DNA from 3 places in the Pseudoalteromonas sp. HF66 genome. Region 1 is predicted to be linked to each of the others. Evidence: predicted binding sites of a transcription regulator. Region 1 holds the regulator's gene; each other region holds the start of a gene.
What was found. The regulator sigma-54, encoded in region 1, starts transcription at its own class of promoters, with help from an activator protein. The targets are predictions, from matches to a motif close to GTTGGCACGNNNNTNGNNT.

Region 1 (7,157 bases):
CGGCCCTTAAAGGGCCGTTTTCAGATTAGATTAATAACCACGTTGCAGTACCTAAGAAGGCAAAGATACCGACAATATCGGTAACGGTTGTGAGTACCACACTGCCAGCGAGGGCAGGGTCAATTTTCATTTTCTTGAGAATTAATGGAATGCTTGCACCCGCAATACCTGCAGCAACCAGGTTCATAAACATTGCAAAGGCTAATACTGCACCGAGCTTAAAGTCCCATTGCCATAGGGCAACAACACCGGCAATTAATATCGACCAAATAACGCCATTCAGTGCGCCAATCGCTAATTCCTTGAGTAATAAGAAGCGTTGGTTAGTTTGATTAATATGGCCAACGGCTATACCACGAATAACCAGTGTTAAAGTTTGACTGCCTGCAACGCCACCCATTGAAGGTACGATACCATTGAGTACTGCCAAAATAGGCAAAATTGCTAAGGTATTTTCAAAAAAGCTTGCCACAATTGCTGCTAGCAATGCGGTTAATAAGTTAACTCCAAGCCAAATAGAGCGACGTTGCGAACTTTTTAGCACTGGCGCAAAGGTATCTTCTTCGTCATCAAGACCAGCGAGGCTTAGCATGCTATGTTCAGCATCTTCGCGGATTACGTCAACGATATCATCGATGGTAATACGACCTAGCAAGTGTGCGTTGTCATCAACAACCGGGGCTGAAATCCAGTTATGACGTTCGAAAAGTTGTGCTACATCACTTTCATCCATTGAAATAAGTATAGACTCACAATCTTCATCCATTAAATCGCGAACAATTTTATCAGATGGGCTTGTCAGCAGTGTAGTTAACGAAAGTGCTCCTAGGAAGCAGTTATGCTTATCAACAACGTATAAGTCATCAGTGCCTTCTGGTAGCTCACCTCGTAGGCGTAAATAGCGTAGCACTACATCTAAAGTAACATCTGGGCGAATTGTTACCGTATCGCTGTTCATCAAGGCACCGGCAGAGCGCTCTTGATAAGAAAGTGCCTGAGTAGCCCTTTCTCTATCTTGCGAGTCCATTGCACTAACTACGTCTTGATATACGGTATCAGGAAGGCTACGTAAAACCTCACCTAAGTCATCGTCGTCCATGTCCTCGGTGGCGGCAGCAATGTGCTCAGGTTCCATCTGCGCAATAATACCAAGACGTACATCTTCAGACAGTTCTTCTAGAACATCACCACGCACATCTGGATCAACCAGCTGCCAAAGCATACGACGAATTTTATGGGGAGAAGACTCAAGTAAAAGGGCTGTATCACAAGGCGCCGTTTTGGCTAACATACCGCGCACTTGAACAAATTGACCACTATTGAGTGACTTGGTCACTTGTTTGAGTTGTTGTAGTGGGTAATCTTGTTCAAAGGCTTCTGGCATTGGCGTCCTTACAACTGAAAAAAGTTTATATAGGCTGAGCAAATACAGCATAGTTGCTTTGTGGTGTATTTGCAGAGATATCGTCGCACTGTGATAAATTTATTAAGAGTTTTGCAACTTAGAAAAGCGAGCGATATAAAAGTAGGATATTTAAAGGGAATTTCAAATATCCTAATTAAGTTTACCGTAAATCTTGAAGGCTTAGCAAATGCTATTCTTGCTCGTGAAAGCGCTGTGCGATTAATTCACCGATTGCAGTTAATGCTGCATCAGCATCAGGGCCTTCACAAACGACTCTAACTTCTTTACCTTGACTGCTTTCAAGTAGCATTAACGCCAATACGCTGTCACCTTCAGCTTCTTTATCGTCTTGATAAAGCGTAATTTTAGCATCAAATTGTAGTGCTAATTGGGCTAAAACAGTGGCTGCGCGAGCATGTAAGCCGAGTTTGTTTTGAATTAAAAAGGTATCTTCAGCGCGCATTATAATAGTGCCTAATTAAATGTCTTGTTCACGGTGGCGAATTTTTACATTGTCATGGCTTTTAGCAAAACTCTCACCAATTGTTTGCGCTAAGTAAACAGAGCGATGTTGGCCACCAGTACAACCAATGGCAATGGTAAGGTAACTTCGGTTGTTACGCTCTAAATGTGGTAGCCATGTTTGCACAAATGTTTGAATTTGCCATGTGAACTTTTGCACTATGCTGTGGCTAGCTAAATAATCTTTTACTGGTTGATCTAGACCCGTTAGCGGCTTCAAATCAGGTTCCCAGTGTGGGTTAGGTAAAAAACGTGCATCAAATACGTAATCAGCTTCTTTTGGAATACCATGTTTAAAGCCGAAAGACATAAAAGTGATAATCAGTTTTTTATCCTTTTTACCCAAAATCTTTTCGCGAATTGATTCTGCTAACTGATGAACACTGAGATCTGTGGTATCAATCATAAAATCAGCACGAGTGATCAACACATCGAGTAAGACTTTTTCTTGTTTAATAGCCAGATCAAGTGGCAAAGAATCAATGGATAATGGGTGTAAACGACGAGTCTCTGAAAAGCGTTTTATCAGGGTTTGGTCATCACTGTCTAAGTAAAAAAGTGTTGGATTTGCGAAACCAGGAAGGTACTCAAGAATATCATTAAATTCTTGCTGCTCTTTTGGAAGGTTACGCACATCAATACTGACCGCTATTTTATCGTAGTTATCTGATACGCTACGCACGAGCGAAGGCAGTAAATTGACTGGAATATTATCAACGCAATAATAACCTAAGTCTTCAAGTACTCGTAAAGCGACCGATTTACCTGAGCCTGAGCGACCGCTGATAATGATTAATTCCATTTATGCCTCTGCTGATATAACCTGAAACAGTTGCTGATCGGTAGTAGCACTACGCAGCTGTTTACAAAACTCTTTATCTTTAAGTCTATCAGCAATTGTTGATAAGGTCTTTAGATGAAGCTGAGAGTCACCATCTGGTACGATGAGTGCTACGAAAATGTCAACAGGGCGATTATCAATTGCATCAAAATTGATTGGGGATTCACTCACTATGACAAACGCCTGAGGTTCATCGGCGCCACTCATTCGGCCATGTGGAATAGCAATACCTCGGCCAATACCAGTGCTACCTAACTTCTCTCGGTTGAGTAAAGCATTTAGGATATCTTGTTGAGATAAATGAGGAAGCTGCTGGTGAGCCAGTTCGCTGATATATTCAAGAATTCTTTTTTTGCTATTAAAAAGGACCGCAGCTTTGCTGCAGTCCTGATTAGTAAGTGAACTTAGTTTCATAATTTAATGTCGAGCTAATTTCTCTTTGTGTTTAATGACTTGGCGATCAAGCTTATCGATCAACGAGTCAATGGCTGCGTACATATCTTGATGTTCTGTAGAAGCGAACAATTCGCCTCCGTTTACATGTAAAGTTGCTTCTGCTTTTTGGCTTAATTTTTCTACATCTAGAATGACATGAACATTATTAATATGGTCAAAATGCCTTTCTAGTTTCGCAAACTTGGTGTTTACATAGTCTCTTAATGAATCAGTGATTTCTACATGACGACCAGTTAAATTTAGTTGCATAAGCATTTTTCCTTCTATGTAAAACGTCTAAATCAAACTCTTACGCTGATTAGACGGAGGTATTGCTAGAGACTCACGATATTTTGCAATTGTACGTCTAGCTACTTTAATTCCTTGCTCAGCCAATATATCTGCAATTTTGCTATCACTCAATGGTTTAGCCGAGTTTTCTGCAGCGACTAACTTCTTGATTAAAGCGCGTATTGCTGTTGAAGAACACTCACCACCATTTTCAGTGCTGACATGGCTTGAGAAGAAATATTTCAACTCAAAAATACCCCTGGGGGTATGCATATATTTTTGCGTTGTTACTCGTGAAATCGTCGATTCATGCATTTCGACCATTTCAGCAACATCATTTAGCACCATCGGCTTCATTGCTTCTGGGCCATGCTCAAAGAAAGCTTGTTGTTGTTGAACGATACAGTTGGTCACTTTTAATAGTGTATCGTTACGGCTTTCTAAGCTCTTAATAAACCACTTTGCTTCTTGTAAGTGAGAGCGAATAAATTGGCTGTCGCTACTTGATTTAACAGAGCGAGACATAGCCGCATATTGGCTGTTCACTCTAATCTTTGGCATACTATCTGGGTTTAACTCAACCACCCAGCGACCTTTTACTTTTTTCACTGATACATCAGGTATGACGTACTCAGACTCTTCGCGTACTATGCTATCCGCAGGCTTAGGGTTTAAGCTGTGAATTAGCGTCATTACTTCTTTAAGCTCATTTTCTTTAAGCTTAGTCTTTTTCATCAAAGTTCGATAGTCGCGACTCGCTAATAATTCGATATGCTCAGATAAAACCATTTTAGTTTCAGCTAAATATGGCGTGTTTGCATCGAATTGGCGAAGTTGAATACACAGGCATTCCTGTAAACTACGCGCCCCAATACCGACAGGATCAAACAATTGAATTCTCTTTAGGACCGCTTCGACTTCATCAAGTTCGATTTCTTCTTCATCACTATTTTGATTAAAGCTCTCGACGATATCTTCACAGCTTACCGTTAAAATACCAGAGTCATCGATAGCCTCAACAATTGCCACAGCAATCGCTTCATCAGTCGGACTAAAGGGAGTTAGCTGTAATTGCCACATAAGGTATTCGTGAAGGGTTTCGGTCGATGCACCTTGATAAATAGATTCATCTTCTGGCATTGGCCCTGATGATGTTGATGGAGCGGCACTCATGTACTCATCCCATGTAACATCCATGGCTAAATCGTCACTTACAGTGTCTTTATTTAGAGCATCACTGCTTTCTTGTTCATATTCGCTAGGTGCTTCGTCTGCAGAAGCGCTGACTTGCACATCGTCAGATTCAGCTTTTTGTTCATTTTTGCCGATGCTTTCTTCGTTGTAATCCGCTTCTTCCACTTCAAGTAAAGGGTTACTATCTAGCGCCTCTTGAATTTCTTGTTGGAGATCCAATGTACTGAGCTGCAACAAACGAATAGCTTGTTGCAGTTGTGGAGTCATTGTAAGTTGCTGGCCCATGCGCAGCTGTAATGATTGCCTCATGTATCCCTAACAATCCTTTTTTTAAGTTATCGATAACTGTGCAAAGACAGTTAAGTTATTATCGATTTATTGTCATTGTTATAAGTCTAGCAGATGCTCTAGTCGGTGGCGTAATGGTTACAGCCTAAATTGCTCGCCTAGATAAACATCGCGTACAGTTTGGTCAGCTAATACGTGCTCAGGTGTGCCTGATGCAATTAGCTCCCCATGAGAAACAATGTAGGCTTTTTCACAAACATCAAGGGTTTCTCGAACATTATGGTCAGTAATTAGTACACCAATACCACGATTTTTTAGGTGCTCAATAATTTTCTTTATATCTAACACTGAAATTGGATCAACACCAGCAAAAGGCTCATCTAAAAGGATAAATTTAGGATTAGCGGCTAATGCGCGAGCAATTTCAACGCGGCGACGTTCACCACCAGATAGCGCCATACCTTGACTATCACGGATGTGTTGGATGCTAAATTCATCTAATAAGCTATTTAGAGTTTCTTCCCGCGTGGTTTTATTTAGATCTTTACGAGTCTCTAAAATAGCCATCAAGTTTTGGTAAACTGTTAACTTTCGAAAAATCGAAGATTCTTGCGGTAGATAACCAATACCCAACCTCGCACGGCTGTGCATTGGCAAAAGGGTAATATCGTTATCATCGATGCTAATTTTACCTTTGTCGCTCGGAACTAGGCCTACAATCATGTAAAAAGTCGTGGTTTTACCAGCACCATTTGGGCCAAGCAAGCCAACAATACTGCCAGCTTCAACTTCCAGACCGACATTTTTAACCACTTGGCGGCCTTTGTAGCTCTTAGCTAAAAGCTCTGCTTTTAATGTGCTCATGGTTGGCCTTTATTGTCTTTTTTATTTTCAACAGGTACTAAAATAGTGTGTACACGATCTGATGAGTTTTCGTCTTTTTCAGCACTGATAAGCTGCTGAGCCATATCATAGGTAATGCTTTTCGCTGTTACTTTTTGACCAGCTTGGGTAACTTCAGCTTCACCGTTTAAGGTTAAGAAGCGTTTCGCAACATCATAACGAACTTCTTCAGCACTGGCGCTCATTACGGAACCATCCGTTTGTTTTTCTTCGAAGTAAGCTGGTTTGCCTGTTGCAATAATTAGCTCTACTGTACCTTCGGTATCACCGCCGTGTGCTTCAAGACGTTCTGCTGTAATACGACGATTACCATGCACGATCTCTACGTTACCTTCAAATATGCCAACGCCATCCTTTAGTTTACCAACTTGGCGATCTGAGCTAATGCTAATTTGTGCGCCAGTTTGCTCGGCAGCGGTGCCGGAAAACGCAATCAATAAGCTTGGGATCAGGAGTAATTTCTTCAGTTTATTGGTCATAGTATATGGTTCGTGTATGGTTAGTTAACTCAACAATTTCGGTTTTTAAATCGGCTTTTAAGCCTTTACCGGTAATCTTTAAATTCGGTCCTGTTAGTGTTACAGGTTGCTTTGAAAACATGGTCATTTTATTAATGTCGACATTAATGTTTTCTGCTTTTATATCTTCGATCATACCGTTATGGGTTAAGTTTTTAGCAACTACATCCCCTTCAAAAATCAGCTGATCATTTTCGTATAAAGTGGCTTCTTTGGCTTTTACTTGCCAAACCTGCTGGTCGCCATAAATAGTAAATACAGGTTGCTCAAAAAAGGTAAACCCTAATTGTTGATACAACTCCATTTTAGCCGCAGCTACTTTATGACTGATTTTTCCTTGCTCGTCATAAGCAGTTTGCTTTAACGCCACCGCAGTGTAATCAGGCGTTGCAATGATCTCGTCTTCACTAGTTATTGTGTCTGCTGATTGATTAAAGTACGGATACCACAACCACACCATGCAACAAACAAAAACAACACTCAGTAAAATACGGGCTATATTCATGCGCTGGTTCCATCGCTAGTTAACGGCTTACCGTTTTCTAACATCAGTAAATCAGTTAATTCACGCACGGCTCCAAAGCCACCTGGTAATAATGTGGTGTAATGAGCCAGCTTTTTAATTAGTGGGTGTGCGTCGTTAACAGCAACAGCAAACCCTACTTTTTCCATTACTGGTAAGTCTGGACCATCATCACCAATATAGGCAATTTGCTCATCAGTTAGCCCCAGTTTATCCTTTAACTCTTGATAAGCAATT
Region 2 (7,157 bases), on a different contig from region 1:
TTTATAAAGCCCAGCTTGCAGGGTTGGGTCAAAGATCACGCGCCAAAGATCGTAACCTTTTGCTGTTGCCGATGTATGCAGCTCAAAAATATGAGCTGCTAAAGCGGTGTAATCAATCTTGAACTGTTCAAACTGGGCTTGTTCATAAAATTCAATGTCGTAGCCAAAACGATTGAAAACGAGAGTTGGCAAATGAACTGATTGCCCTTTTCGTCAACAACAGGTGTCATAAAATCAACCGACAAGCCATTTTGATGGGTTTTATGCGGGCTAAATTTCCCGCCATTTACTAAGCCCGTTTCAGCATATTTGTATCGTTTATCTGGATGGGATTTCTGGAGCGCTTGGTAGGCATCAACAATGGTGTTTTTTACCTGCGAATGAACATACCTACGCCCTGCCAGCTCAGCCACTTTGCTGTAGCTGGTAAAGTTATCACCCTTGCTGGGTAGCTTTACTGCATTACGTACATAGCCATTGGCAGTAACCACATAAACTGTTAGCCATAGCCGACTGAGAGCTAATTAATAAGACTACAACTAAACACGTTTATGCGGCAAAAAATAATTGTCGAAACCAAATTAAAATAAACGCTTAAAGCATACTCTTTAAGGTCGCGTCTTTATCTATGAAATGATGCTTAAGCGCCGCTAAAATATGGATTGAAAGGGCCGCTGATAACAAATAGCCAGATAAAATATGAATTTGCCAGCCAAAATCGCTTAACCAAGCATTAAACGCAACGGCCTGACCCGTTTCATTGTAATTACTAGCAATTAATTGCCACGAAAAAACAGCAATACCAAAACCGCCAAAACCACTATAAAAAGCACCTGACAGTAACATTACAGCTAGCAAGATTAGCAAGCCCCAATGATAAAAATGAAGCCACTTAGTTAAGCTCGTTTGTATGGCAGATTGAAACGGCTGATAGAGCCTATAAACTATCCTTAATAACCAGATGATAGCAATGATCACCGCGATTGATTTATGCCAATGATACAAGCTGTAATCAGTCACCCAGGTCATGTAGTAACCCAACACAAGTACGCTCAGAATTAATATCGCACTTAGCCAGTGCAAAATCTTATGTGTTTTCTGTGTCTTTTTTGTCATGAACTTTATCCTTAAAAACTATATTCATGACTTAATAGTAAAGATTAAGCTTTTGTTTTAAATAAGATTGTGACGAAAGCCATCATTCTGTGACGAATGCACTCGACTCACTTAATACATTTGCTAGAGCAGGCTTAAAAGTTTTGCTAACAGGAATGCTAAACCCTAGTTTCATCTGTAAAGTTGCATTTGCTTTATGAAGATTAAAATCTTCAATGTGGGCTAAGTTTACAAGGTAGCTGCGATGCACTTGCTTGAATTCATAGCAAGGCAAGTGAGCTTGGCTGTTTTTGATGGTATCTCTTTTTAAAAAGCATTCAGATAATGTTTGTATTTCGACATAGTTGCCTGCAGCTTTAATAAATAATATTGATTCTGGAGAAAGTCTCTTAACAACCCCTTTGTGGTTTATTTCAATATACTTAGGTGGACCTTTCTCTGGCTTATCTTGCTTCGCTTGTGGCAAAAACGACATGCTGCATAATCGCCACAACGCCAAAACTAAGCAACACGCTATTAAGTACTTTGGTAAAAGCTGGATAAATGACGCTGCAATTGCATAACCATAAAAAGAGTAATCAATAAAAATACGTAAGATCACCAATGAACAAATAGCAACTGTGCACGCGATAATAAAAACAAATACGTTATTACGGACTCTGCCTTTTAAATCAACAAAAGCCACCAATGCAATATTTAAAGCACATAAAGCCCCCCACTCTTTGAACCAAAAAACCTGTGAGTCCATAAACTGATATTGGCCTCCTGCAGTTAAATGGCGCCAAAAAAAGCAGTATGCATTAAATAAAATAAAAAAAGCCCCCCATAAAAAAGCCGCTTTTTGCCAAAGTTTTGTTAATTGCTGCCAGTATTTATAAATAATCATAGCCACTCCATTTGAATCATAAAAGATAGCAAAAATAAGTACTTCCTTATAAAGGCTTTTTAATTATATGTTAAAGCTTGTTAGTTCATACAATAGCTCTCTGGTAAATTCTAGCTAGGCCACTATAATTAGTTCGAGCTTATAATAAAATTGCAATATGTAGTGCTATGTCTTTAAAAGTATTATTAAATTTTAAATTAAACTGGGTGTTTTTGTGCGCCTGTTTTTGGCTTTTTGCTCTGCCAATTCAGGCCAAATATGTGGTGGCTGTTGTGGGTAAAACCAAGAACGATAGCTTTTATCAGCAAGCCTTTCGTGGTTGTGAGCAATTTGCAAAACAACATCTCGATTTTGAATGTATTTACGACGGCCCTAAAGACTTTCAAGATATTCGCACCCAAGTGTTAGTGATCACCGACCTCATTCGTAGAAACAATATTAGTGGTTTATTAATCGCAACCACAGACTCTAATTATCTTGTTGCAAGAGCTCTTAAACAGCTTAAAGATAACAACATTCCTGTAATTACCTTTGACTCTGATCTGCTCGAAGAAGATCAGCAATATCGTTTAGCCTATGTAGGTACTAATAATTTTGATTATGGTGTTGCGTTAGGCAACGAATTAAAAAAATTTACTAACAAAACAACCAACCAAGTGTGTATTCAGTCAGGGCATTCAACGACACCTAATTTAAACAAGCGTATTGAAGGTGTGCGCTATGCATTATCAGGGCAAAAAGATAAACGTTTAAGTGGTGAAAATGGCTGGAGTGAGTTTGATCGCTGCCCTTTGTATAGCTTAGGCAAGCGAGAGGTATCCCTCGGCCAGCTCGACAAACTTCTTAACCTCGAAAATCCACCACTATTTTTAGCTGTAGCAGGTTTTGCCCAATTTAACCCTAACTATGCAAACGTAATTGCTAAACATAAACAGCGCATTGCCAATAAAGACGTGGTGATTGTTTCTGCCGATACAGAGCAAATGCAATTAGACGTATTACAGCAAGGATTATCATCGGCTAACATTGGTCAAAACCCATTTGAAATGGGCCGTCTGTCTGCTGAATTGATGTATCAGTACCTAACTAAAGGTGAGCGACCCGCTAAGTCTCACTATTATTTAGACTTTCACTATTGCCAGCAAAGTAATGCTGGTACTTGCACCGTTAATCACTAAAACTTTGATCTCACTAAAGTGCAATTAACTAGATAAGGACTAGACTTACAACAACTTGATTAATTGAAAGGATTTAGCAATGACACACCTAGTTAGTGATTTGATGACGCCAGACCCGTTTGCTATTAGTGCACAAAATACACTGCATGACGCTCATAACCTAATGAAAGAGAAGAATGTCCGTCATATCCCAGTGATCAATGAGCACGGTGGTTTAGTTGGCATGTTAACGCAAAAAATCATGATTGCTCAGGTAATGAATATCATGGCTAATTACAGCGCCAGCGCCCTTGAACGCAAAGAAAAACAAACCAAAGTAGTTGATATCATGGCTACCGATTTTACCAGTATCTCGCCAGAGCAACCGTTGCATGACGTCGCTAAGTTCTTTGTCGAAAATCGCCACGGCTGCATGCCTGTAGTTGATAAAGATAACAACTTAGTGGGAATTCTAACCTCATCTGACTTTGTTCGCTTAGCAGCAGCATTACTCTCTTAAGCCGTTAAATTTAAACTTATATCTGCACACTGAATTTTTTACATTCGGTGTGCAGAGTTTTCATACTCCACCTTAGCCATAGCTACTGCAACAAAACACAAAAAAAATCTAACCAAATAAATTCAACAACTTAACCACAAATCTCTTTTAGGCATAACGTTTGCTTCTATCTAACTAAACATGCTTTTAAAACTAAAAGCGAAAGGAAATTAATAGATAATCTCGGAGGAGTAATGAGTAATTCATCATCAAAAGTCGCAGAATTTACAGCACCGGGTGTTAAAGACCAAGCTGCAGCAGACACAATTGCTATTTTAGACCAGCGTATGGTCGCTTTAATCGATTTACACCTCACTTTAAAACACATTCACTGGAATGTTGTTGGACCTAATTTTATTGGTGTACACGAAATGCTCGACCCGCAAGTAAGCGCAGTCCAAGAGATGACTGATACGATTGCAGAGCGTATTGCAACTATGGGTGGCGTACCTGTTGGCACACCACAATCAATTGTAGATCGCCGTACATGGGAAGACTATTCAATTGGTAAAGGTTTAGTGACTGACCATCTATCTTCACTTGATAAAGTGTACAACGGCGTCAATAAAGACCACCGTGCAGCTATCGAAAAGCTTGGTGAGCTAGACCCAGTTTCTGAAGATATGATCACCGGCCAACTGGCCGATTTAGAACAATTCCAATGGTTTGTTCGTGCGCATATTGAATCGTCTACCGGCGAATTGAAAGGCTAAACCCCCTAGGTCTATCCGAAGACCCCTTGCCCAGCATTTGCTGGGCTTTTTTATGCTTTGTTATACCAACCCGCTTAATTAAGTAGTCTATTTTGAGGCAATAAAACCTCGTTGATAACAAGGCAAAAATTTCGTTATTTAGTTGTTCTAAATGAGAAATTTTTAACGCAGTTAGCGACAGGTTTAATCCCTCAAAATGATTAAGTATTATTGCGGGTTGGTATTACAACCAACCTTTATGTTTAAAGAACAAGTAAGGTGCAAAGCCAGACAGCAACATAATGCCAATTGCAAACGGGTAACCCCATGCCCATTGCAGTTCTGGCATGCTGTTAAAATTCATCCCATAGATACTGGCGACGACGGTCGGCGGTAGAAACACCACAGAGGCAATTGAGAAGGTTTTGATAATTTGGTTTTGTTCGATGTTTATAAAACCCTGAGTCGAGTCCATTAAAAAGTTCACTTTATCAAACAAGAAGGTACAGTGAGACATAAGGGTATCAATATCGAGCACAATTTCACGCAGTGATTCGCGGTCTTCTGTTGGTGCTCCTAAGTAGCGCAGTAAAAACGAGATATTCCGACGCGTATCCATCAAACATAAACGCACCTTGCCGTTGTTATCTTCAAGACGAGAGATTCGGCTGACGGCTTCTTCTAAATCTGAGTCGTCTTCTTCAAGTACATAAGCACTGAGTTTTTCTAATTGATGGTGCATGTCTTCAAGCATATCTGCGTGGTTTTCGACTTTTTGGTCAAACAAAGTTACTAAAAGTTGCTTGGGATTATCACACGCCACTTGCCCTTTTCGAGCACGAAGTCGTAATAAACGGAAATCGGCTAATTCATCATCACGGATTGTCAGCAAACAGTTGTCTTGTAACAAACAAGCCACTGTCACCGTATTAAAGCGCCCTTCATTTGGTGACATAAAAAGCGCATGCACATGCAAGCCTTCATGGTCGATAAAACACCGGGAAGACGCCTCGATTTCTTCAACATCATCAGCACCGGGTAAGGTAATATTGAGGGTGCCTGCCAGTGCTTGTCGTTCTTCTTCTGTTGGATTTATGGTATCAATCCAGTGGGCATTTTTAATAGAAGTGACAAGAGGCGTATCAGCAGCTGGTTCGGTTTCTGTAATTACACCTTGGTCTATAGAAAAAAATCGTAACATGCGCCCTATCCTGATAAATCAATTTAAAGCAAATACTATAGCTGTTCACGTTAATGAACAATGACAATGCTACTAATTCCCGGGTAAAGCAGAAAAATAATTTAAACTTAACATCAATTACTTATTTCGCTTTTTTGAAACGCACAATAATCATACCTATCAAGATGATACCAAGGCCTATTAAGCAAGGTACAAAAGCGCTTTGCAGGGCAATATCAAAGGCTAAAAAGTCAGGGGAACCCGTTTGCCAAAGCGTCCATTCATAACCAAGTTTTGATGCAATATGTTCACCGCCGCTGCTAAGTACGATGATTGCATCATTGTTATCGGGGTTAATGCGAAGCGTGCTATTTATTGCCGGCTCATTTGCACCATCGTGGCCAAACACAAAATCTCCCGACGCTGTTGGTGCGTAAAGCATGGTACCAAGCCCCCAGATTGGTGCTCCTAAGCTAAATCCTAATGGCTCTCGCATGGTGGTGATCATTTGCGGGCTTAACTGCCCTGTTTGAGGTGATGTTAATGCTTGCACTAAAGCGATTAAGTCATGGCTACTTGCAAATAAACCTGTGGCCGCTGCCGATGCGTATTGAAAGTGCTGGGAAGCTTGCCCACTTTTATCGTACGCAGGTGCTATGTTGTCTAACTCAGTTAGTACATCATAACTGGCATCAGTCATGTTGACTGGCTTAAAGACATTATCATTCATCCAAGTTGCAAAGCGTTGATTCGTCTTTTCTTCTACCAGTAGCTCTAGCATCAGATAGCCGCCACCAGAGTATTGAAAATCGCCCGGTGGTTTCGTGGCTTTAATTTCTCGCACACCCGTTGATGAAAGCGGGTTATCAAGCGACTCAAGTAAACTTGGTACCGTTTCACTTAGAGGAATATCAGCAAACCCCAAACCATCACTAAGCCCAGCAGTATGAGATAACAGATGAGCAAGGCTGACCTTTTGATTATCAAACTCTGAATCAGGTAATTGCCAAACTGTTAGTTGTTCATGTATTGCTTTAGCTAGGTCAACTTTCTGCTGCTCTGCCAAAATCATCACGCCATAAGCAGTAATAAACTTGCTAAGTGATGCCACAGGGAACAACGTATTTGCGGTTATTTCATCTTTGCTTTTCGAGTAATCTTGAAAAATCACTTCGCCACTTTCAATCAAAACATAAGCTATGTTCGCTTGGTTTTCAGAAATCAACGCCTTGCTGTTGGCAATAAATTGCTCAGTGTTACCAGTCTCAGCAATTGGCTTTAAAAACCAACCACTGACACCACCATACAAACAGGTCGCAGCCCAAGCAGATGAAAAAAATAGCGTTAACAAAATCGTTTTAAACCAGTTCATACCCTACTCCTTGCTGTGCAAACCGAACTAAACTACTTCGATCTGTTCAGGTTTTTTGATAAAGAAAACCATTAAAATTAATAAAGCTGCAGGGAATAAAAATAAATTCAAATAAGCAAAAATCACCGTTAACTGTAGGATACATATTAGTAGCAGTAGAATAGAAAACACCGTAAGTAGTGACGAAATACCATG
Region 3 (7,157 bases), on a different contig from region 1:
ACGCTTGGTATACTTGGATCATAGTCTTTCACTAAAGTGATATTGGCATTGTTGTCTAACATGCTCAGTTTAATCACTGACTCCAAAGCTTGGTGAATATTGCCATAAGATTTATGTGGCAATTGATTCGGACCAAGTAAACGGTCTACAAGCTCGCGTAAACGGTCGGCTTGTTCAATGATTAATTCAGCACATTGATCTCGTTCTTGCTGATCAACCTCATACTGCAATAATTGCGCCGCTCCGCGAATTCCACCTAAAGGATTTTTAATTTCGTGTGCTAAACCACGAATTAAGTTTCGTGCAGCTTGATATTGATGCATTTGATTAGAGGCTTGATCGTGACGGATTTCATCATCCATTTGACGGCATTCGAACAATATATAGTGACTATCGTTGTGACTTATACGTCGTGTACTAATGGTCAATTTTGCATGACGAGAATCAACGAACACTACGTCAGCTCTATGCTGATGGCAATCGACACCATCGAATAATGAATACTGAGCTATGCGCTTTAAGTCTATTGAGTGGTAGTTAAATAAATTGTCGAAAGGTTGATTGATGATTCGCTTCGGGCCTAAACCTAAAAGCTCACTGGCGCTATCATTGGCATAAACCAGTTTAAAATCATGGTCGAGTAGAATAACGGCAGTACTTAAATATTTCCAAATACTGTCGAGCAATTCAGAATTAAAGTGTGTATCACTGAGCATGGTTGCACCATTTTAGTGCGTTTCGATTTGTTGCAGCTTAGCATATTCTTTTTGCGTTGCGAGACGTTAAGTTGAAATATTAGTTTCCACTAATTACAGAAGCTCTATGCATGAAAAAGGTGCTGATTGGGCTAACCGAAACGAGTTTATTATTAGCATCATAAAGTTTTGCTTGTAATGTGTGTTCACCGCGGTTGACCTCTCTTAGTGCAAAGGTCGTACTATTACTAGGTTCACTATGGGGCGTACCGTCAAGTAAAAGCTGTACTTTAAACCCTGTTTCAAAGCGTGGGCTAATTCGCGCAGTAACGTATACTGAGCCGGTATTTTCGCGAACAGTGGCTTCGTTTTTAGGAGATGAAATACTGACTTTAAATTTAATAGGTGTGGTGTTTGGCGCGCCCCTATAAAGTATACTGGTATCGGTAGCTGGCATAGTCAAATTTTGGGTATTTATTTTTACTTCGATAGCACCAGGTCGCGGTGTATCAGAAAATACTAAAACGCCGTTCTTATCTTTCCAAGAATATACTTTTTGCGCTGCGCTATAGCCAAAAAAGCTTATAAAAATCAGCAATAATACTAATAAAGTTGTGCTTTTCACCCTGCAACCCTGCATTTTTTATTTAAATAAAACTGTAGAGTAGAACCCGCTCAATTACCATTAAAAAAGCCCGCAAAGCGGGCTTGAGAACACACATTTATTATCTTTCAGATAATTCTGATACAGCGTTATATTAAACGCTGTAGTACATTTCGAACTCAACTGGGTGAGTTGTCATGTTAAGCTTTTCAACTTCTTGGCTCTTAAGAGCAATGTAAGCATCGATTAGGTCATCAGTGAACACACCACCTTGAGTTAAGAACTCACGGTCAGCGTCTAGTGATGCAAGTGCTTCAGATAAAGAAGATGCAACTTGTGGGATCTCAGCAGCTTCTTCAGCAGGTAGATCGTACAAGTCTTTGTCCATTGCATCTCCAGGGTGGATCTTGTTTTTGATACCGTCAAGGCCCGCCATAAGCATTGCTGAGAATGCTAAGTATGGGTTTGCTGTTGGATCAGGGAAACGAATTTCGATACGACGTGCTTTTGCAGACGGTACCACTGGAATACGGATTGAAGCAGAACGGTTACGTGCAGAGTATGCAAGCATTACTGGTGCTTCGAAGCCTGGAACTAGGCGCTTGTATGAGTTAGTAGACGCGTTAGCAAATGCGTTGATTGCTTTAGCGTGCTTGATAATACCACCGATGTAGTAAAGAGCTTCTTCAGAAAGGCCAGCGTATTTGTCACCAGCGAAGATGTTTACACCATCTTTACCTAAAGATTGGTGACAGTGCATACCTGAACCGTTATCACCTACAATTGGCTTAGGCATGAAAGTCGCTGTTTTACCATATAAGTGAGCCATGTTATGGATAACATATTTCATCTCTTGGATTTCGTCAGCTTTTAATACCATTGTATTGAAGCGCGTTGCGATTTCATTTTGACCTGCAGTTGCTACTTCATGGTGGTGAGCTTCTACAACTTGACCAAGTTCTTCAAGAACTAAACAAGTTGCTGAACGCCAGTCTTGTGATGAATCAACAGGTGAACACGGGAAGTAACCGCCTTTAACACCTGGACGGTGACCCATGTTGCCACCTTCGTAATCTTTATCTGAGTTCCAAGCTGCTTCTACAGAATCGATTTTATACATAGAACCAGACATGTCTGATTTATACTTAACATCGTCAAATAGGAAGAATTCTGGTTCAGGGCCGAATAACACAGTGTCAGCAATACCTGTAGAACGCATGTATTCTTCAGCGCGTTTTGCAACAGAGCGCGGGTCACGCTCGTAACCTTGAAGTGTTGAAGGCTCAACTACGTCACATCGTATGATTAGTGTAGCTTCTTCAGAAAACGGGTCCATTTTCGCAGACTCAGGCACAGGCATAAGTACCATGTCTGATTCATTGATACCTTTCCAACCAGCAATTGAAGAACCGTCAAACATTTTGCCGTCTTCGAAGAAATCTTCATCAATTTGGTGATGAGGAATAGAAACATGCTGTTCTTTACCTTTGGTATCAGTAAAGCGTAAATCAATGAACTTAACGTCATTTTCTTTGATAAAATCTAAAACCGATTGTGACATGTGTCCTCCAATTGTTGGGTTTTATTTTTGCTGCATTATTGCTTTTCGCTATTGTAAGCTGGTTTCGTGCCATGTTTTTAACACATTGTTTAGGCTTATAAAAATAAACACGGCTCAGTTTTGTTAACTCTTCAAGCACCAAGTTGGTGCATAAAAAGTTCATTGTGGTGCATAAAAAGTGCAACCTTATTTTTGCACAATTATTGCGCGTGCCAATTTTTCTGCTACGAACACGATTTAGTGCCAAAATATGGTTCAAAAACTAAATTTTCGCCAGTTTTGCGTTCAGATTCACTTTAATTTTCATAAATTTGTCATTTATAAAACAGATACTTATAAAAAGCCTGAAGAAAGTTTATAAATTTATATTGGATAAACTTTCATCCATGCCATTATTAAGGGATAATATGCGCCCTTTTAAATCCTATGCTGGGACATCTGGTGAAAACGCAGGTGACTGCGTAGATCTTGCAGGATCAATGAGATTCAATTTCTCTGAGAAAAAATATGAGCATCGAAAAGTTAAGAAATATAGCGATTATCGCCCACGTTGACCACGGTAAAACAACTTTGGTTGATAAACTGCTTGAGCAATCAGGCACATTAGAAACGCGCGGCGGTAACGAAGAGCGCGTAATGGACTCAAACGACATTGAGAAAGAGCGTGGTATTACCATTTTAGCTAAGAACACAGCTATTTCTTGGAACGACTACCATATCAATATCGTAGACACCCCAGGACACGCCGACTTCGGTGGTGAAGTAGAGCGCGTACTTTCGATGGCTGACTCAGTATTACTACTTGTTGATGCTCAAGAAGGTCCAATGCCGCAAACGCGTTTCGTAACGCAAAAAGCATTCGCACAAGGTTTAACGCCGATTGTTGTTATCAACAAAATCGACAAACCAGGTGCACGTCCTGATTGGGTTATGGACCAAGTTTTCGATTTATTCGATAACCTAGGTGCAACTGACGAACAGTTAGACTTTAAAGTAATCTATGCATCAGCGATCAACGGCTGGGCAACAATGGATTTAGACGAGCCATCAGATAACATGGAACCAATGTTCAAGATGATCGTTGACGAAGTATCTCCACCGGATGCAGATCCTGAAGGTGCTTTCCAAATGCAAATTTCTCAGCTTGACTACAACTCATACATCGGTGTTATCGGTGTAGGTCGTATCAAGCGTGGTACTGTTCGTCCTAACCAACAAGTAACAATTGTTAGTGCAGACGGTACTAAGCGTAACGGTAAAGTTGGCCAAGTAATGAGCTACTTAGGCCTTGAGCGTCATGAAGCAGAATCTGCAGGCGCGGGTGACATCATTGCTATCACAGGTCTTGGTGAGCTGAAAATCTCAGACACTATCTGTGATGTAAATACCGTTGAAGCATTACCACCGCTAAGCGTTGATGAGCCTACAGTAACAATGACGTTCTCTGTAAACACATCACCATTTGCTGGTAAAGAAGGTAAATTCGTAACTTCACGTAACATCCTTGAGCGTTTACAAGCTGAGCTTGTACACAACGTAGCACTACGTGTTGAAGAAACTGACAATCCAGATAGCTTCCGTGTTTCTGGTCGTGGTGAGTTACACTTAGGTATCTTAATCGAGAACATGCGTCGTGAAGGTTACGAGCTTGCGGTTTCTCGTCCACAAGTAATCCTTCGTGAAGTTGATGGTCAAAAAGAAGAGCCATACGAAACACTTACAATCGACTGTCAAGAAGAGCACCAAGGTTCTATCATGGAACAAATTGGTCTTCGTAAGGGTGAACTAACAGACATGTCTCCAGATGGTAAAGGCCGTGTACGTATGGACTTTATGATCCCAAGCCGTGGCTTAATTGGTTTCCAAACTGAATTCATGACATTAACGTCTGGTTCTGGTCTTCTTTACCACACATTCGATCACTACGGTCCACATAAAGGCGGTACTATCGGTGCGCGTAAGAATGGTGTAATGATTGCAAACGCAACAGGTAAAGCACTTACTAACGCATTATTCAACTTACAAGACCGCGGTAAGTTATTCATCGGTCACGGTGTTGAAGTTTACGAAGGTATGGTTATCGGTATCCACAGCCGTGATAACGACCTAACAGTAAACGCACTTAAAGGTAAGCAACTTACTAACGTTCGTGCATCTGGTACAGATGAAGCACAAACGTTAACACCACCACTTAACTATACGCTTGAACAAGCGATTGAATTCATCGATGATGATGAGTTAGTGGAAGTTACACCTCAGAGCATCCGTATTCGTAAACGTCACTTAACTGAAAGTGAGCGTAAACGTGCGAGTCGTGCAGCTAAAGACTAATAAGGTCTTTTAGTTTTTCAAAATTAAAACCGCCGTATTGAAAAATACGGCGGTTTTTTGTTGTATGATTAGCCGTCAGCCGTCAGCCGTCAGCCGTCAGCCGTCAGCCGTCAGCCGTCAGCCGTCAGCCGTCAGCCGTCAGCCGTCAGATCGCAAGTGACTTACACTATGTGTCGCAACTAATGTCCCAACCTGAGTGGGATGGTAATCCTGACCTTGATATTACTTTTCTTGTTGGCGTAATATTTCGTACCACAGTGATTAATGTTTTATTGCTACCTACAGGAATTTTAGGAAAATACTTCCATAACAAAGTTAATGCCACTGGAATTTAGCCTAAGCTCATTCACTAGGAGTGAATTGTTCCAACATTGCTATTAGAGCTATAGCTTTGCTTATTTTTTGTATTTCTAACCTAACTAATTAGTTTAATGAGCAACTCGCAACTTTTTACTAACCCCCCCACTTGTACTATCTTTTCTAAATCTACCTTGCAGGAGAGTAAAATGTATTTAGTTAGACTGATTTACACAAGTGAAATTAGCGATGGATTTGGACCTAATGACATCGAAAATATTCTAGAGAAAGCTAAACAGAATAATGCTAAATGTAATGTAACAGGGCTACTTTGTTTTAATAGTTCTCATTTTATGCAATGCCTCGAAGGGTCACGAAAAGCAGTGAATGAGACTTATCATCGTATTCTTAATGACAAGCGTCATCGTAATATTATCATGCTGAATTATTGTGAAATTTATGAAAGGGAATTTGAAAATTGGTCTATGGGTTATATTCCTTACACTAAACAAGTAAGCCCTATTAATCTTAAATATTCAGGGACCAGCGAATTTAACCCATTAGCCATGTCTGCAGGAAGCGCGCATAAACTTATGCTGGCTTTACGTGACTCATTGCTCAAACATACGATGTAATGCTTGCAGGTGTCGCTACAGTGACACTTGCTCGCCTTCATTTAATATGTAAAGAGGAACTTGGCTGTTCATCTGCTTTTGCATATGTAGTAATCTCAATAACGCAGAGTGACTCGAGTGATCACCCATTTGCCAGCTTGAGTTGCCATAACCCCATGGGATCATCACTTTACAGCTTAGTTCCTCTGCCGCGTTTAATGCATCTTCTGGCGTTGTGTGAACATAACGATACCATTTGCCATTTTCTTCATGGTAATAGGAAGCTATCGGCAGCAAACACACATCAATCTCGCCATATTTTTGGTTAATATCTTGAAAATGTTTTGAGTAACCGGTATCGCCAGCAAAAAATAAGGTTTTACCATTTTGTTCTAGTAACCAGCCATTCCAGAGATCTTTGTTGTGGTCGTCGTAAATGAAAGGCACCATTATACGGCTACTAAAATGGTGCGCTGGCACCGCATTAACCGTTAAGTCATTAATTTGTGTACTTGCGTACCATGCCATTTCTGAAATATTAAAGCCACCCGTCGGGAAGTTATCTGCAAACCCTAATGGCACTAAATAGCGCGGAGCATTGCCAATTTCTTCTATATCCGCTTTGTTAAAATGGTCATAGTGAATATGTGAGTACATTACCGCATCTAAGCCATTAAGTTGTACTTTTGATGGCCAAAAACCGGGTTTGCGATAGATGCCCCCTGCTAGCTTAAAGGCTAAGTCTACGGGTGAATCAAACTGATCCTTAACAGGGTCAAACAACAGCTGTTCACCATTGGGTGACTGAATATAAAAGCTAGCATGGCCTAACCAACGAACCTTAAAGCCTGAGTTGATTGCAGGTACATTTTGCTGTGCTTGATATTGGCATTGTGAGTTGCTGTCGTCGCACAGGAGTAGTTCTGACGCTTCATAGCAATTGTCAGTGCAGGTTGTTGGGTATTCTTTATCACCAGGATAAAGGTTGTGGTAGCGACCTTCGTACTCACCCTCGGTTTTTAATGGAGTGATGGTGCCTTCACCGGCAATAACAT

Region 2: the regulator sigma-54 is predicted to act here: its motif matches at 3,827-3,845, upstream of dps (DNA starvation/stationary phase protection protein Dps).
Region 3: the regulator sigma-54 is predicted to act here: its motif matches at 2,916-2,934, upstream of glnA (glutamate--ammonia ligase).

Annotation. Positions count from the first base shown of each region.
Region 1 is NZ_JAATOU010000014.1:98,106-105,262, reverse strand. It holds gene mgtE (magnesium transporter) at 26-1,384, opposite strand; gene HCZ11_RS14345 (HPr family phosphocarrier protein) at 1,596-1,868, opposite strand; gene rapZ (RNase adapter RapZ) at 1,884-2,729, opposite strand; gene ptsN (PTS IIA-like nitrogen regulatory protein PtsN) at 2,730-3,182, opposite strand; gene hpf (ribosome hibernation promoting factor) at 3,186-3,473, opposite strand; gene HCZ11_RS14325 (RNA polymerase factor sigma-54) at 3,501-4,997, opposite strand; gene lptB (LPS export ABC transporter ATP-binding protein) at 5,115-5,840, opposite strand; gene lptA (lipopolysaccharide transport periplasmic protein LptA) at 5,837-6,358, opposite strand; gene lptC (LPS export ABC transporter periplasmic protein LptC) at 6,348-6,902, opposite strand; gene kdsC (3-deoxy-manno-octulosonate-8-phosphatase KdsC) at 6,899-7,157, opposite strand, start outside.
Region 2 is NZ_JAATOU010000005.1:100,615-107,771, forward strand. It holds gene HCZ11_RS19620 (hypothetical protein) at 1-192, opposite strand, end outside; gene HCZ11_RS19625 (penicillin-insensitive murein endopeptidase) at 99-491, opposite strand; gene HCZ11_RS07235 (cytochrome b) at 595-1,116, opposite strand; gene HCZ11_RS07240 (LytTR family DNA-binding domain-containing protein) at 1,199-2,002, opposite strand; gene HCZ11_RS07245 (substrate-binding domain-containing protein) at 2,170-3,180, shown strand; gene HCZ11_RS07250 (HPP family protein) at 3,260-3,679, shown strand; gene dps (DNA starvation/stationary phase protection protein Dps) at 3,913-4,431, shown strand; gene corA (magnesium/cobalt transporter CorA) at 4,655-5,611, opposite strand; gene HCZ11_RS07265 (serine hydrolase) at 5,733-6,962, opposite strand; gene HCZ11_RS07270 (hypothetical protein) at 6,990-7,157, opposite strand, start outside.
Region 3 is NZ_JAATOU010000023.1:17,699-24,855, forward strand. It holds gene glnL (nitrogen regulation protein NR(II)) at 1-716, opposite strand, end outside; gene HCZ11_RS17235 (DUF4124 domain-containing protein) at 796-1,320, opposite strand; gene glnA (glutamate--ammonia ligase) at 1,454-2,860, opposite strand; gene typA (translational GTPase TypA) at 3,368-5,191, shown strand; gene HCZ11_RS17250 (BLUF domain-containing protein) at 5,698-6,123, shown strand; gene HCZ11_RS17255 (MBL fold metallo-hydrolase) at 6,139-7,157, opposite strand, start outside.